Regions from separate parts of the Dietzia sp. UCD-THP genome, predicted to be linked through region 2. Evidence: predicted binding sites of a transcription regulator. Region 2 holds the regulator's gene; the other holds the start of a gene.
The links. Region 2 encodes LexA, which represses DNA repair genes until DNA is damaged. Its sites were predicted from a motif close to CGAACANNTGTTCG; they were not measured.
Positions count from the first base shown of each region.

Region 1: a site for LexA is predicted at 3,612-3,625, ahead of H483_RS34155 (HNH endonuclease signature motif containing protein). Genes of this name have one in related genera too.

Region 1 covers NZ_KB714655.1:118,800-126,398, reverse strand. Annotated here, with positions in the region: gene H483_RS34175 (suppressor of fused domain protein) at 1-411, shown strand, start outside; gene H483_RS34170 (methylated-DNA--[protein]-cysteine S-methyltransferase) at 415-1,041, shown strand; gene egtB (ergothioneine biosynthesis protein EgtB) at 1,165-2,502, shown strand; gene egtD (L-histidine N(alpha)-methyltransferase) at 2,499-3,515, shown strand; gene H483_RS34155 (HNH endonuclease signature motif containing protein) at 3,637-4,917, shown strand; gene pta (phosphate acetyltransferase) at 4,973-7,279, shown strand; gene H483_RS34145 (acetate kinase) at 7,276-7,599, shown strand, end outside.
Region 2 covers NZ_KB714650.1:211,479-219,077, forward strand. Annotated here, with positions in the region: gene hrpA (ATP-dependent RNA helicase HrpA) at 1-402, shown strand, start outside; gene H483_RS29505 (hypothetical protein) at 433-978, opposite strand; gene nrdR (transcriptional regulator NrdR) at 1,059-1,517, opposite strand; gene H483_RS29515 (hypothetical protein) at 1,632-1,994, opposite strand; gene lexA (transcriptional repressor LexA) at 2,224-2,892, shown strand; gene hflX (GTPase HflX) at 2,991-4,439, opposite strand; gene dapF (diaminopimelate epimerase) at 4,496-5,380, opposite strand; gene H483_RS29535 (malate synthase G) at 5,501-7,599, shown strand, end outside.

The DNA.
Region 1 (7,599 bases), on a different contig from region 2:
AACGTCACCACGCCCGAGGGGCGGCAAATCCGCAGTGAGTTCGTCACCGTGGGCCGCACCGGCCACCGCGCCATGGCCGACGTCCTGGACGCGTGCGCGCTGGCCGTGGCCTCAGGGTCCATCCACGTGGCGCCGGGTGCGGTGATCCCGAACGCGATGGGGCTGGTCGACTCCGGCCGGCGCTGCGAGCACCTGGTCCTGGCCCCGCCGTTCCTGTGGCCCGAGCTGCAGGTCGTCGACGAGACCGGCGGGCCGGACGGAACCGGGCCCCTGCTCACGCGGCTACAGGCGGTGCCCATCACCACCGCCGAGATGTCGGCGGTCGCCCGCGACGGCGCCGAGACGCTGTTCGAGCGCCTCGACACGGCCGATGCCGACGTCACCAACCCGGACCGGCCGAGCGTGGTCTGAGGCGTGACCTCGACGCGCGGGACCACGGGAAGGGCCGTGCGGGTTCTCGACACGCCCGCCGGATGGGTTGTCGTCGAGGCCACGGCGACCGGTGTGTCGCGCCTGGACCAGGTGGGTCCCGACCCGCTCGGTGCGGACCGGGACCCCGCCCCGGGGTTCCCCGTTGAACCCTCCGACGACGACGACGAGGCGGGCGGCGCCGAGCCCGGTGCCGAGACCGGCGCGGCGGCCGAGCACCTCGATCGGCTGGCGAGCCAGCTCGAGGCCTACTTCGCCGGCCGGTTGCGGGCGTTCGACACCCCCGTGGACTGGGTGGCCGCAGGTGTGCACGATGAGTTCTCCCGCGAGGCCTACCGCGAGATCCAACACATCCCGTACGGAGAGACCTCGACCTACGGCCAGGTCAGCGTGGACGCGGGCCGACCGCGCAACGCCCGCCGGGTGGGCCGGTTGTGCACCCTCGTGCCCGTGCCGTTCCTCATCCCCGTGCACCGGGTCATCCGCGCCGACGGTGGCATGGGCCATTGTCCCGAGTACCGTCTGCGGCTCCTGGATCACGAGCGACGCAATCTCGGCGCGGCGACGCCGGTGCCTTTTGCCGGCGACAGTGTTCGGAACGGCGGCCCCTGACCGCCGGGTCATCCGACGGACTGCTGCTGAGCGCGGGGTCATCCGGAGAGCGGTGGGCACCGAACCACCACGTGGATAGTCTGGCGGCAGCCGGACCACCGACCACGAACCGGGGGAGAGCCCATGACCGTTGGAGACGTCACCACCCAAGGGCCGCAGCCGGTTCCGGGGAGCAGCGCCGGGGCCACGGTCGAGAGATTCCTGCGCGTTCGCCGACTCACCGATCTCCTGGCCTCCCGTCTGAGCGCTGAGGATCAGATCCCCCAGTCGATGACCGCGTCCAGTCCCGCGGCGTGGCATCGGGCGCATACCACGTGGTTCTTCGAGGAGTTCGTGCTCGGCCGTCTGCCGGGGTACACCTCGCCCGAGCCGGTGTTCCGGTTCCTCTTCAACTCCTACTACGAGGCCGTCGGCCCGCGGCAACCCCGGCCCCAGCGCGGGCTCATCACCCGACCGTCGGTGGCGGAGATCGGCGACTTCCGGGCGCGCGTCGACGAGGCGGTGGTGGCCGCACTCGAGGCCGGCCGGGTCGACGACCGCGGGTTGGAACTGCTCGAGCTGGGCTGCCACCATGAGCAGCAGCACCAGGAGCTGATGCTCATGGACGCCAAGCACCTGTTCTCCCACAATCCGACCGACCCCGTCTACGTGCACAGGGCCCCGGACCCGGCTCCTGCCGCGCCGGCCGAGCAGGACTGGCTCGACGTGGTCGAGGGGGTCGCCCAGGTCGGTGCCTCCGACCCCACCGACCCGTCTGATACCACCGGCCGTGCCGGGTTCTCTTACGACAACGAACGCCCGCGTCACCGGGTGTGGGTACCCGGAGGCCAGGTGGCCACCCGGCAGGTCACGGTGGCGGACTGGAAGCGGTTCATGGCCGACGGCGGGTACTCCCGCCCCGAGCTGTGGCTCTCCGACGGGTGGGCCGCCGTGCAGGCCGAGGGCTGGGACGCGCCCGGGTACTGGCGTCGCGAGGACGGCGCCGGGGACTCCGCCGCCACAGACGGGAGTGCCGCCCACGGTGACTGGACCACCTTCACCCTCTCGGGCCGCCGTCCGGTCGTGGACGCCGAGCCCGTCTGCCACGTGTCGTTCTACGAAGCCGACGCGTTCGCGCGCTGGGCCGGGGCCCGACTGCCCACCGAGTTCGAGTGGGAGGTCGCGTCCGCCGGCTGGTTGATCGCCGACGAGCTCGACCCCGACCGGTGCCACCCGCAGCCCGCCACGGAGCGGACGATCGGCGGGGTCTGGGAATGGACCTCCAGCGCCTACCTGCCCTACCCGGGGTTCGTCACCGAGGAGGGTGCGGCGGGCGAGTACAACGGCAAGTTCATGTCCGACCAGCATGTCCTGCGCGGCGGTAGCGCCCTGACCCCGGCGGGTCACACGCGGCCCACCTACCGCAACTTCTTCCCCGCGTCGTCGCGGTGGGCGGCCACCGGACTGAGGCTCGCGCGATGACCGGCGACGAGAACACGCCCGGGGCCACCGCGACGACCAGAACGACGATCACGACGACCACGACGACGAGGCTCGCAGGCCCCGACACCGCCGCCCTCGAGTCGGACCTGCGCGACGGGTTCTTCGCCGACCCGCCGACCGTTCCGCCACGCTGGTTCTACGACGAGAAGGGCAGTGTGCTCTTCGATCAGATCACCAGGGTGGTGGAGTACTACCCCACCCGGGCCGAGGCCGAGATCCTAAGGGCCCGAGGCCGCGAGATCGTGGGCGCGGCCTCGACGGTGGTCGAGCTGGGGGCCGGGACCTGCGAGAAGACCCGAGTGCTCCTCGACGTGTTGACGGACGCTTGCGCGGATGCGCGGTTCGTGCCCGTGGACATCAGCTCCGAGATGCTCGTCGAGAGCTCGCGCGCGCTGGAACAGGAGTATCCGGGCCTGCGGATCGACCCGGTCGTCGGCGACATCACCGCCCTCGAGGGGCCTCTGCCGGGCGAGCCGGGAGGTCGGTTGGTGCTGTTCCTCGGCGGTACCGTCGGCAACTTCAGCGAGTCGCAGCGGGCCGTGTTCTTCCGGATGCTCCGCGCGATCATGGGCCCGGGGGACCGGCTTGCGGTGGGATTCGACCTGGTCAAGAACCCGGACCGGCTGGTGGCGGCCTACGACGACGCCGCCGGCGTCACCGCCGAGTTCAACCTCAACATGCTCGACGTGATCGCCCGGACCGTCGACTGCACGGGCCTCGACCGCAGGGACTTCCGGCACGAGGCCGTGTGGAACGCGGGAGAGAGTCGTATCGAGATGTGGTTGCGCGCGGTGCGTGAGGTGCGGATCGACTTTCCGACGCTCGGTCGGGGCCGGACCCTGGCCGCGGGTGAGGGGATCCGCACCGAGATCGCCCGGAAGTTCGAGCCCCGTGCGCTGGTCGATGAGCTCGCGGGACACGGTTTCGGCGGTGGCGCGGTCTGGACCGACGAGGCCGGGGACTTCGGGCTGGCCGTCGTCGTGGTCGATTAGGGAGCGGCCGCCCGTCCCCCGGGGGCGTCGGGATCCCACGGGGCCGAGGCTCCTGCCCGGCTGGTTTCGGTGCCGTCGCCGCCGCCGGTTCGATGTCGTACGTGTGTTCTATTCTCGGGCCATGCAACAGGAGGAGTGGGACGCGCCGGGGCGGGGGTCGGAGACGGCCCCGCTGGCTGACGTTCTCGCCTTTCTCGAAGCCTCCGTGGAGAATTTGTGCCAGGTCGGCTGGTCGGACCAGGACGCGGATGCGCTGGTCGAGGCTGTGGGCCGGACCGAGATCGTTGTCCGCAGGCTTGAGGCCGCCGGGGCCCGCGCCACTGCCGAACTCGCAGCCCTGCACCGGCGGAAAGGTCGTTCCAGCGGGGGAGTCGCCGCCCTGCTGGCGGAGAACCTGGGGTTATCCAGAGGAGCCGTCCACGGGCGGATCGAGGCGGGCGGGAGGCAGGCCACCCCGGCCGGGCGGGCGGCGGCGGTCGGGGAGATCACCGCCGAGCACGAGCGGGTCATCGCTAAGGCGGTCTCCGGGCTCCCCGGGTCGATCGGCGGGGCCGCGGCGACCCGGTTCGCTGAGGAGCTCACCGAGTTCGCGCGCACCGTCGCTCCGGCAGAGTTGCGGGCCGAGGCCGCCCGGCGCGTTTCGGCCCTGTGCCCTGGCCGCGGCAAGGATCGCGAGGACCATCAGGAACGACAACGGTCGGCGCGGCTCGGCGCGGTCCGGCGCGACGGGACCAGCACTCTGACCATGACGCTGACGCCGCGCGGACGAGCGCTGGTCGAGCGTGCGCTGTGTGACTTCGGCGGACCCGGCGGGGCCGTGGCGGGTGAACCCGGGTCGGACCAGCGAACCCCGGAGCAGCGGGCGCACGACGCGCTCGTGCACCAGTGGGCTCTCGGCTCGACCGTCGACCCCGCCCGGCCCAAGGGGATCGCCACCATCGTGGTGCGCGTAACCCCGGAGCAACTCGAGCACCCCGACGCGCTGGTGGAGACCGACTCCGGTACCCAACTCAGCGTCCGTCAGGCCGTCTCGATGGCCGGGACGCTCCCGTGGTTCGTCTCGTTGCTGCGCGACGGTCTCGAGGAACTGCACCGGATCGACGTCGATTCCCACCCCGGCCGCCGCCTGGCCTCCGCCATTCAGCGCCTGGTTCTGTACGCCGCGCACGGAGGGTGCACCTTTCCGGGATGCTCCGCGCCAGCCAGAAGAAGCCAGTTCCATCATGTGAAGGAGTGGTCGAGAGGCGGGCCGACCACGGTCGGAAACGGTACGTTGGGCTGTCCCGTGCACCACGCCTTCGTCGGTGACGGCCCGTCGGCATGGACCACCCGTGCCGACCCCGCCGCTCCTGGTCGCTGTACCTGGGTGCCGCCCGGGGTCGACAGGCTCACCGATGTCTAGGGCCGCACGGGGTGTACTGGGTGTGCCGGGCCGCTCGCGCTGTCACAATGCCCTCGTGCCCGATTCCGCCGTGCCCGATTCCCCCGTACCCGAGACCCTCCTGGCTGAGCCCTCCGCGCCCACGATCCCGTCCCCGGTTACCGAGGTCCCCCTGTCCTCCTCCGCGGTCTACGTCGCCGCGCCCGAGGGCGACACCGGGAAATCGACCGTCGCTCTGGGCCTGCTGCGGATCCTCGCCGGGACCGTCCAGAGGGTGGGGGTGTTCCGTCCGGTCACCGTCGCGCCACGCGTCGCCGATTCCGGGACCGGACAAGGCGCGGACTCCGCCAAGGGAACAGACCCCGCGCGCGACCGCATCGTGGAGATGCTGCTCCAGCACACCACCGTGGATCTCGACTACGAGGACTGCGTCGGCGTGACCAACGTCCGGGTGCACGAGGATCGCGAGTCGGCGCTCGCCGAGATCGTGGACCGATACCACGTGGTGGCCAGGCAGTGCGATGTGGTGGTGATCCTCGGGACCGATTACACGGGCGTGCCCAGCCCCACCGAGTTCGACTTCAACGCCACCCTCGCGGTGAACCTCGGCGCGCCCGTTCTGCTGGTGCTCCGCGGCGCCGATCGGACTCCGGGGGAGATCGGCACCAACGCCCGATTGACCCTGGAGGAGCTCCGGCAGGAGCACGCCCACCCAGTGGGCGTCGTCGTCAACCGGTGCGACCCTGAGGACCTGGAGGCCGTTCAGGCCGAGCTCGCGCCCCTGGACCTGCCCGCCTGGACGCTGCCCAGCCAGGCCCTTCTCACCGCGCCCACTATGGGCGAACTGGTCGAGGCCGTGGACGGCACGCTCTACTCCGGTGACCCGGCCCTGCTGGACCGCGAGGTCATGAACCTCATGGTGGGCGGGATGACCGGCGAGCGCATTCTGGAGCGGTTGGTGGACGGCATGGTCGTGATCGTGCCCGCCGACCGGACCGATGCCGTGCTCGCGGTCCTCACCGCGCACGCAGCGGAGGGGTTCCCGTCGTTGGCCGGGATGATCTGGAACGGCGGTCTCATGCCGAACGCGGCGATGGACCGACTGGTCAGGGGGATGCGCTCGACGTTGCCGATCGTCTGCACCTCCCACGGCACCTACGACACCGCCCGCCTGGCGGCGGACACACGCGGGCGCGTCTACTCCGGGTCCGGGCGGAAGGTCGAGACGGCGCTGAGCCTGATGGAGACCCACATCGACACCGAGGAGCTGCTGGCCCGTCTGCGCGTGGACACCCCCAGTGTGATGACGCCGCAGATGTTCGAGCACCAGCTCCTAGAGCGTGCCCGCGCGGACAAGCGTCACATCGTGCTCCCCGAGGGTGACGACGACCGCATCCTCCACGCCGCGGGTCGGCTGCTGCGTCGAGATGTCGCCGATCTGACCATCCTGGGCGATTCCGAGACCGTGCGCCGACGCGCGGACGAACTGGGGATCGACCTGGCCGGGGCGCAGATCCTCGATCCGCGACACAGCGAGCACGCCGAGCCGTTCGCCCGGCAGTACGCGACGCTGCGCGAGCACAAGGGCATGACCCTGGACGTCGCCCGCGACCGAATGCTCGACATCTCCTACTTCGCCACCATGATGGTGCACACCGGCCTCGCCGACGGAATGGTCTCCGGCGCCGCCCACACGACCGCGCACACCATCCGGCCCGCACTGGAGATCATCCGGACGAAGCCGGGCGTGAAGACCGTGTCCAGCGTGTTCCTCATGTGCCTGTCCGACCACGTTCTGGCCTTCGGCGACTGCGCTGTGGTCCCCGCTCCGACCGCCGAACAGCTCGCCGACATCGCGTTGTCCTCCGCCGAGACGGCATCCCGGTTCGGCGTGGAGCCACGGGTCGCGCTGCTCTCGTACTCCACCGGCGACTCAGGCAGCGGAGCAGACGTGGACAAGGTGCGCGAGGCCACCGAGATCGTGTGCGCGCGCATCGCCGCCGCGGGCGAGGGGGACCCGGTGGCGGACCTCATGGTGGACGGGCCGCTGCAGTTCGATGCCGCCGTCGACCCCACCGTGGCTCGCAAGAAGATGCCGGACTCGCCGATCGCCGGCCGCGCCACCGTGCTGATCTTCCCCGACCTCAACACGGGCAACAACACCTACAAGGCGGTGCAGCGTACCGCCGGCGCCGTGGCGATCGGCCCGGTCCTGCAGGGGCTCCGCAAGCCCATCAACGACCTCTCGCGTGGTGCGCTGGTCGAGGACATCGTCAACACCGTCGCCATCACCGCCGTTCAGGCGCAGGGCTCAGGCGTTAAGGCGCAGGGCTCGGCCGTTCAGGCGCAGGGCTCGGCCGGCGACCAGGCAGGCGACTCGTGACCCGCGTCCTCGTCATCAACTCGGGGTCGTCCTCCCTTAAGCTTCAGATCATCGACACCGCGGTCGAGGCGGAACTGGCGTGGGCGCTGGTCGAACGGATCGGAGAACCCGTCGGCACCCTGGCCGTGCGTCGCGGTGACCTGGCCGGCTCGCCGGGTGAGGAGAGCACCGTCGAGGCCGCCTTCCCGGACCACACCGCAGCGCTGAGCCGGGTCCTGGAGGAGGCGGGGCGGCTCGGCGCTCACCCCACCGACCTGGGGGTCGAGGCGATCGGCCACAGGGTGGTCCACGGCGGGCCGGACTTCCACGAACCGGTCGAG
Region 2 (7,599 bases):
CGGTTGGAGCAGGCTCCGCGTGACGTCGCAGACGACGTCCGGCCCGCGCTGGACTTCCTCGTGGGCAAGGGGTTCCTCGCGCGACACCCCGTCGAGGTCCTGCCGCAACTGGAACGTCATGTGAGAGCGATCGATCTCAGGCTCGACCTGGCGGAGAAGTCACCGTCGAGGTATCGGGAGCTCACCGCCCGGCTCGAGGAGTCGGAGGCGACCGTTGCGCAGGCGACGGCGGCACTTCGCGGGCGGCCGGGTGGGGCGAGGACGTCCCGGGATCTGCGATGGATGCTGGCGGAGTATCGCGTCGGACTCTTCGCACAGTCCCTGGGAACCTCGCGCCCTGTCTCCGCCGAGAGGATCGACAAGGCGGTGGCCGCCTCTCTCTCCCGTCGCCCCGGGCGGTGAGCCCACGACGCCCGCCGTGCGTCACCACCGTCACCAGTCCCGAGTGTCGCCCGCCCCGCGACCCTGTGTCACTCGGGCGACCCGGTCCACCCGCGCCAGCACGTACCGCTGCATCGCGACCGGGAGCAGGTGCACCAGGACACCGAGTACCACCACGATCACCGCGCTCGACCAGGCGCTCACGAACACGAGTGGGATGGCCACCAAGGCGTGAATCCCCGCGCCGACCCCGTGGGCGATCTGGCTCTGCATGGCGTCCGCGCGGATCCCCACCAGACCGGCTCGACCGCGACCGCTGTTGCCTCGTCGCCCCAGAGCGCGGTTCCACCCGACCCGATCCAGCACACGGAGGGTGGAGGGGATACCGAACAACCGGGCGCGGGGGATCGTCCGCTGCGACGTCGTGGTCACCCATCTCGGAATCACCGCTTCGGGCACGGGGCCCATGACGCCCAGGATCCCGAAGACTCCGGCCGAGAACGCCCACGGGAATACCGGGTGGTGAGGCCCGATGACAAGCCAGGCGCTCACGACGAACAGCACCGACAGCACGGCGCTCGCAACCACGCGGAGCATGGTCTGAGAGTAGAACAGGGCCGCGAAATGGGGCTCAGCGCGGCGCACCCGCGCTCGTCGATACGGCGACGAATGCTCGATCACCGGTGGGCGGCGTGTCGCTCTCGAAGAGCGATGATCTCCCTCTCGAAGTCCGCGGCAGAACTGAACTGCTTGTACACGGAGGCGAAACGCAGATAGGCGACCTCGTCTAGGTCCTGGAGAGGTCCGAGGATGGCAAGCCCGATCTCATGAGCCGGGACCTCGGAAGCCCCGCCGGCCCGGACGGCGTCCTCGACCTGCTGAGCGAGCCGCCGGAGCGCGTCCTCGTCGACCGACCTGCCCTGGCACGCACGGCGGACGCCGCGGACCACTTTGTCGCGGCTGAAACGCTCCGTCACGCCGTTGCGTTTGAGGACGGTCAACAGCGGCGTCTCAAGGGTGGTGAACCGGTGACCGCAATCGGGGCACTCGCGTCGACGCCGTATCGCCTGCCCTTCGTCGACCGACCGCGAGTCGATCACCCGAGAGTCCTCGTGGTGACATATGGGGCAGTACATTCCAGCTTCGCCATTCGTCGACCTGGTCCGAACCTGTCCACCGGCCGGAGCCGACGGCGGTGCGAGGGCGACGGGCCGCCGTCCCGGGACCATTCTAGAAGGCGATGCCGTGGGTCACGCGTAGGCGGGCCCACCCACGAGGGCCAACGCCAACAACATCAGGATTCCGAAGACGATGCCCCCGACCACCAGTGCCCAGGTCGGCACGTCGTCCACCACCGGTGCGACCGATCGCGCCTCCACTCCGCACGCCCTGACCTGACCCGTGGACGCCGGCCGCACGCTCACCCGGCGACCGGGCGCCACCGACCGCGTGGGCACCTTCCGGCCACGGTCGAGGGTGCGGGTGACGGACGGGACCTCGGCGTGGACGCGGGTACCTGCCCTAGGCGGATCGAACCGGTCGTGCGCGGCCAGGCAGACCTCTGTCCACGGGATGGACGGACGCGATCGTTGCTGTATCTCCAGGACGGTCATGACAACTCCCCACTCGATACGATGTGCGAACCCTATTCGCACACGCGTGTGCCTCATTGTGCACATCTGTTCGAACTCGAACGTGACTAGAGTTGTATCACGCGGGTCCGACAGAGTCGACACTCGCGAGCACATTTTTCGAACACCTGTGTGGCGCACCCGCCCGGGGCGACGTAGGGTGTACACAGACAGAAGACGTCGAACACCCATTCGCTGAAGGGACCGCCGCATGCCCAAACCAGACTTCGAGGCCCTGACCACACGCCAGAAGAGCGTGCTGTTGCACATCCACGACACCGTCAAGGAGAGGGGGTATCCGCCGAGCATCCGGGAGATCGGTGATGCGGTCGGCCTACAGTCGACCTCCTCCGTGGCGCATCAGCTGCGGACCCTGGAGAAGAAGGGCTTCCTGACCCGCGACCCCCACAAGCCGCGGGCGGTCGACGTTCACGGTGTCCCTGGTCAGCGATCGCGGGGGCGACGTGCACCCGCGCAGGAGGACGTGCGGCCCGGCGGAGCCGTCGAACCGGTCTACGTCCCGGTCCTGGGGCGGATCGCGGCGGGCGGTCCGATCCTCGCCGAACAGGCTGTGGAGGAGGTCTTCCCCCTCCCCTCCGACCTGGTGGGATCCGGGGACCTGTTCATGCTCAGGGTTGTCGGCGAATCGATGATCGACGCCGCGATCTGTGACGGCGACTATGTAGTGGTCCGTCGGCAGAATGTCGCCGATAACGGCGAGATCGTGGCGGCGATGATCGACGGCGAGGCCACGGTCAAGACGTTCCGCAGGGATTCGACCGGGGTGTGGCTCCTACCCCACAACCCGTCGTTCCGCCCGATCCCCGGTGAGCACGCGACGATCCTCGGAAAGGTCGTGACCGTCTTCCGCAAGCTCTGAGCCTGTGCCGATGGTGCGTCGCCTGACCTCACCCGACCGAGGCGGGCGCCTCCATCACCACGAGAGCCGGGGCGGTTCCGACCCGCACGGCGCTCTGGTCAGGCGACCCCGTCACGCTGGTCGGCGACGCGATACTCGCCGAGTTCTCCCGCCACTGAGGCGGGAAGCCGAACCTCTATCCGGGTACCGTACGTCGTGTGATCCTCGGCGATCACGGCGCCCTCCGCGTGGACGCGGGCGACCACGTCGCCCCTCGTGAAGGGGATCTCGAGCGTGACCCGGGTGTCCCCCGAGGCGACCACCTCCATGATCCGCTCGAGGAGTTCATCGAAACCCTGGCCCGTCGCCGCCGACACGAACACCGCGTCCGGTAGCGCGTGGTGCAATTCCGTAAGGACGACGGGGTCGGCCGCATCGATCTTGTTGATCACCACCAGTTCGCGCGGTCTCTGGGCGTGCTGCTCCTCCACGACGTCGTTGATGACTGTCCGGACAGCCTCGATCTGGCGTAACGGGAAGGTGTCCGATCCGTCCACCACGTGCAGGAGGAGCTCGGAATCAACGACCTCTTCCAACGTCGACCGGAACGCCTCGACGAGCTGGGTAGGGAGGTGTCGGACGAATCCGACGGTGTCGGTGAAGACCACCACACGCCCATCGGGGAGCTCGGCGCGCCGAGTCGTCGGGTCCAGGGTCGCGAACAGCGCGTTCTGGACCAGTACTCCCGCGCCGGTCAGTCGGTTGAGCAGACTCGACTTGCCGGCGTTGGTGTACCCGGCGATGGCGATCGACGGAACCGGGGTGGCGCGTCGTCGGTGCCGCTTGGTGTCGCGGGCCTGCTTCATCCCCTTGATCTCCCGGCGGAGTCTGGCGGTGCGCTCCCTGATCCGACGGCGGTCGGTCTCGATCTTCGTCTCACCGGGACCACGGAGCCCGACGCCACCGTTGCTCCCCGCCCTGCCGCCGGCCTGCCGGGAGAGCGCCTCGCCCCAGCCGCGCAGCCGCGGGAGCATGTACTCCATCTGCGCGAGAGAGACCTGGGCCTTGCCCTCACGACTGGTCGCATGCTGGGCGAAGATGTCGAGGATCAAGGCGGTGCGGTCGATCACCTTGACGTTGACCACCTTCTCGAGGGCGATGAGCTGACCGGGTGTCAGTTCACCGTCGCAGATCACCGTGTCCGCGCCCGTCGCGACGATGACATCCTTGAGGGTCTTGGCCTTACCGGAACCGATGTAGGTGGCGGGGTCCGGCTTGTCGCGGCGCTGGATCAGCGCATCGCAGACCTCGGAGCCCGCGGTCTCGGCGAGCTGGGCCAGCTCGGCCATGGCGGCCTCGGCCTGCGCTGACGTGCCTTCGGTCCAGACCCCGACCAGGACGACGCGCTCCAGACGGAGCTTGCGGTACTCGGCGTCGTTGACATCCTGGAGCTCGGTCGACAGACCGACGACTCGGCGCAGCGACGAGCGCTCCTCGAGCTGGAAGTCTCCGACCGAAGGGTCATGGTCTCGTGTAGCCCGGTCAGGGGCGGCGTCATCGATAGTCATTCACCTGCATCATCTCACAGAAACGGTCACGACGCCTCCGCGAGTGGAGCCGGGCGTCAATGCGTGTACCACCCGTGCGCGACGAGCTCGGACGGTCCGGTGAGAGTGGAACCGGAATCAGTCAGGGCCACCCCGACCTCGCCCCCCGGCACGGACACCAGGACCTCGCCCGTGGCCTCTCCTGCGTCGGCCAGAGCCGCGACGGCGGTGGCGACGATGCCGGTGCCGCAGGACATCGTCTCCCCCGATCCTCGCTCGTGGACGCGCATGAAGACCCGTCCGTCCACCAGCGGGGTGGCGATCTCCACGTTGACACCCTCGCTGAAGAACCCGGTGTCGTACACCGGCGCCTCGTGCACCGGCAGGTCGCGCAACTCCGCTGGCCCCAACCCCGGGACCACGCACGCGAGGTGGGGGTTGCCCATGTCCACCGCGAGGCCCGCGTACACGCGTCCGGAGAGTTCCGCCGAGGAGACCCCGAGGAGTACGGGCTCACCCATGTCGACACGGACCACGGCGTGGGTGCCGTCGTGGTGAAGGATGTCGGCGGGTCGAGGACCGGAGCGGGTCCCGACGGCGATCCGGCCGACCCCGGCACGGCCGGTCGAGACGAGGGCGTGGGCGAACACCCTCACCCCGTTGCCGCACATCTCGGCGATCGACCCGTCCGCATTCCGGTAGTCCATGAACCAGTCCGCGGCACCGACGCCGTCCGGCAGCGCGGCAAGGACACCCCGGTCGACCAGGGCACCGGCCGTGGCGATCCGGAGTACGCCGTCCGCGCCGATCCCGCCCCGCCTGTTGCACAGCGCCCTCACCAGGTCGTCGTGGAGTTCCACGTCCGCGCGGTCATCGGGCAGGATCACGAAGTCATTGAGAGTTCCGTGACCCTTGAGGAACATCAGGCCCTCGGGCGATTCGGTCACAGGCGTGGAGGTCATGGCTCCCGAGTCTAGCGACCCCGCCACCCCGTTCCACCCTGCGGAAAAGCCGGATGATCACAGGGCGTGCGAGCACTAGAGTCGACGAGGAGGAACGGTCCCTATGTGAGGAGAGCATCGATGTCCGAACGCATCACAGTCGGCGGTATCCAGGTCGACGAGGTCCTCTACGACTTCGTCAACACCGAGGCGATCCCCGGCACCGGGGTCGATCCCGACGCGTTCTGGGCGGGTGTCTCCGAGATCTTCACGGATCTGGCCCCCCGCAACCGTGAACTGCTCGAGACTCGCGACGCGTTGCAGTCCAAGATCGACGCCTGGCATCACGAGAACCCGGCTCCGATCGAGCAGGGCGCCTACACGCAGTTCCTGCGGGACATCGGATACCTGGTGCCCGAGCCGGATTCCGTTTCCGTCACCACGGAGAACGTCGACGCGGAGATCGCGACCGTCGCCGGACCGCAGCTCGTCGTCCCGGTCATGAACGCCCGCTTCGCGATCAACGCCGGCAACGCCCGGTGGGGATCGCTCTACGACGCGCTCTACGGGACCGACGCGATCCCGGAGTCGGACGGGGCGGAGCAGGGCTCGTCGTACAACAAGGTCCGCGGCGACAAGGTCATCGCCTGGGCCCGCGGATTCCTCGACGACGCCGCTCCGTTGGCGTCGGGCAGCCATGTGGGGTCCACCGGGTACGCCGTCGTCGACGGCAGTCTCCAGGTGACCGTGGCCGACGGATCGACCACCGGCCTGAAGGCTCCGGAGAAGTTCGTGGGGTACCTCGGCCAGGCCTCCTCCCCGTCGTCCGTCCTGCTCTGCAACAACGGGCTGCACATCGAGATCCAGATCGATCCGGACTCCCCGATTGGTTCCACGGACGACGCGGGCGTCAAGGACGTCGTCCTGGAGTCCGCCGTCTCCACCATCATGGACTTCGAGGACTCCGTCGCCGCCGTCGACGCCCGGGACAAGACCCAGGGGTACCGCAACTGGTTGGGTCTCATGAAGGGTGACCTGTCTGAGGAGATCACGAAGGGCGACAAGACCTTCACCCGCGTCCTGAACGACGACCGGGTCTTCACCGCTCCCGACGGCGCGGGCGAGGTCCGGCTCCACGGCCGCTCCATGCTCTTCGTGCGCAACGTCGGCCACCTGATGACCAACCCGGCGGTTCTCGACGCGAACGGCGATGAGCTCCCGGAGGGGATCCTGGACGCTGTGATCACCTCGCTGGCGGGGATGCACGGTATCGCCGAGGGCAATGAGCGCGGCAACAGCCGGCACGGTTCGATCTACATCGTCAAGCCCAAGCAGCACGGGCCCGAGGAGGTCGCGTTCACCACCGAGCTGTTCAGCAGGGTCGAGCAGCTCCTCGGCCTGCCGGCGAACACCCTCAAGGTGGGGATCATGGACGAGGAGCGCCGCACCTCGGTCAATCTCGCGGCCTGCATCGCCGAGGCGACGGAACGCGTCGTCTTTATCAACACCGGGTTCCTCGACCGGACGGGCGACGAGATCCACACCTCCATGGAGGCCGGGCCGATGATCCGCAAGGGTGAGATGAAGTCCGCCCGGTGGATGACCGCCTACGAGGACTTCAACGTCGACACCGGTCTCGCGTGCGGACTCCGCGGCCGAGCGCAGATCGGCAAGGGCATGTGGGCCAAGACCGACCTCATGGCGGAGATGCTCGCCGAGAAGATCGGACAGCCCCGCGCCGGCGCGAACACCGCATGGGTCCCCTCCCCGACCGGCGCCACGCTGCACGCCACCCACTACCACCGGGTCAACGTGATGACCCGCCAGGAGGAACTGCTCGCCGGCGGCGCCCGCGCGAGTGTCGACGACATCCTCACCGTGCCGCTCGCACCGGACACCGACTGGTCGGACGCCGAGAAGAAGGAGGAGGTCGACAACTCGTGTCAGACCATCCTCGGGTACGTGGTCCGGTGGGTCGAGCAGGGAATCGGTGTCTCCAAGGTCCCGGACATCCACGACGTCAACCTCATGGAGGACCGCGCCACCCTGCGGATCTCCTCGCAGATGCTGGCCAACTGGATCCGCCATGACGTCATCACGGCCGACGACGTCGAGGACTCGCTCCGACGGATGGCGGAGATCGTCGACGGGCAGAACGCCGGTGACGAGGCGTACCGGAACATGGCACCGGACGTCGAGTCCTCGATCGCGTGGCAGGCGGCCCGCGAACTCATCCTCGA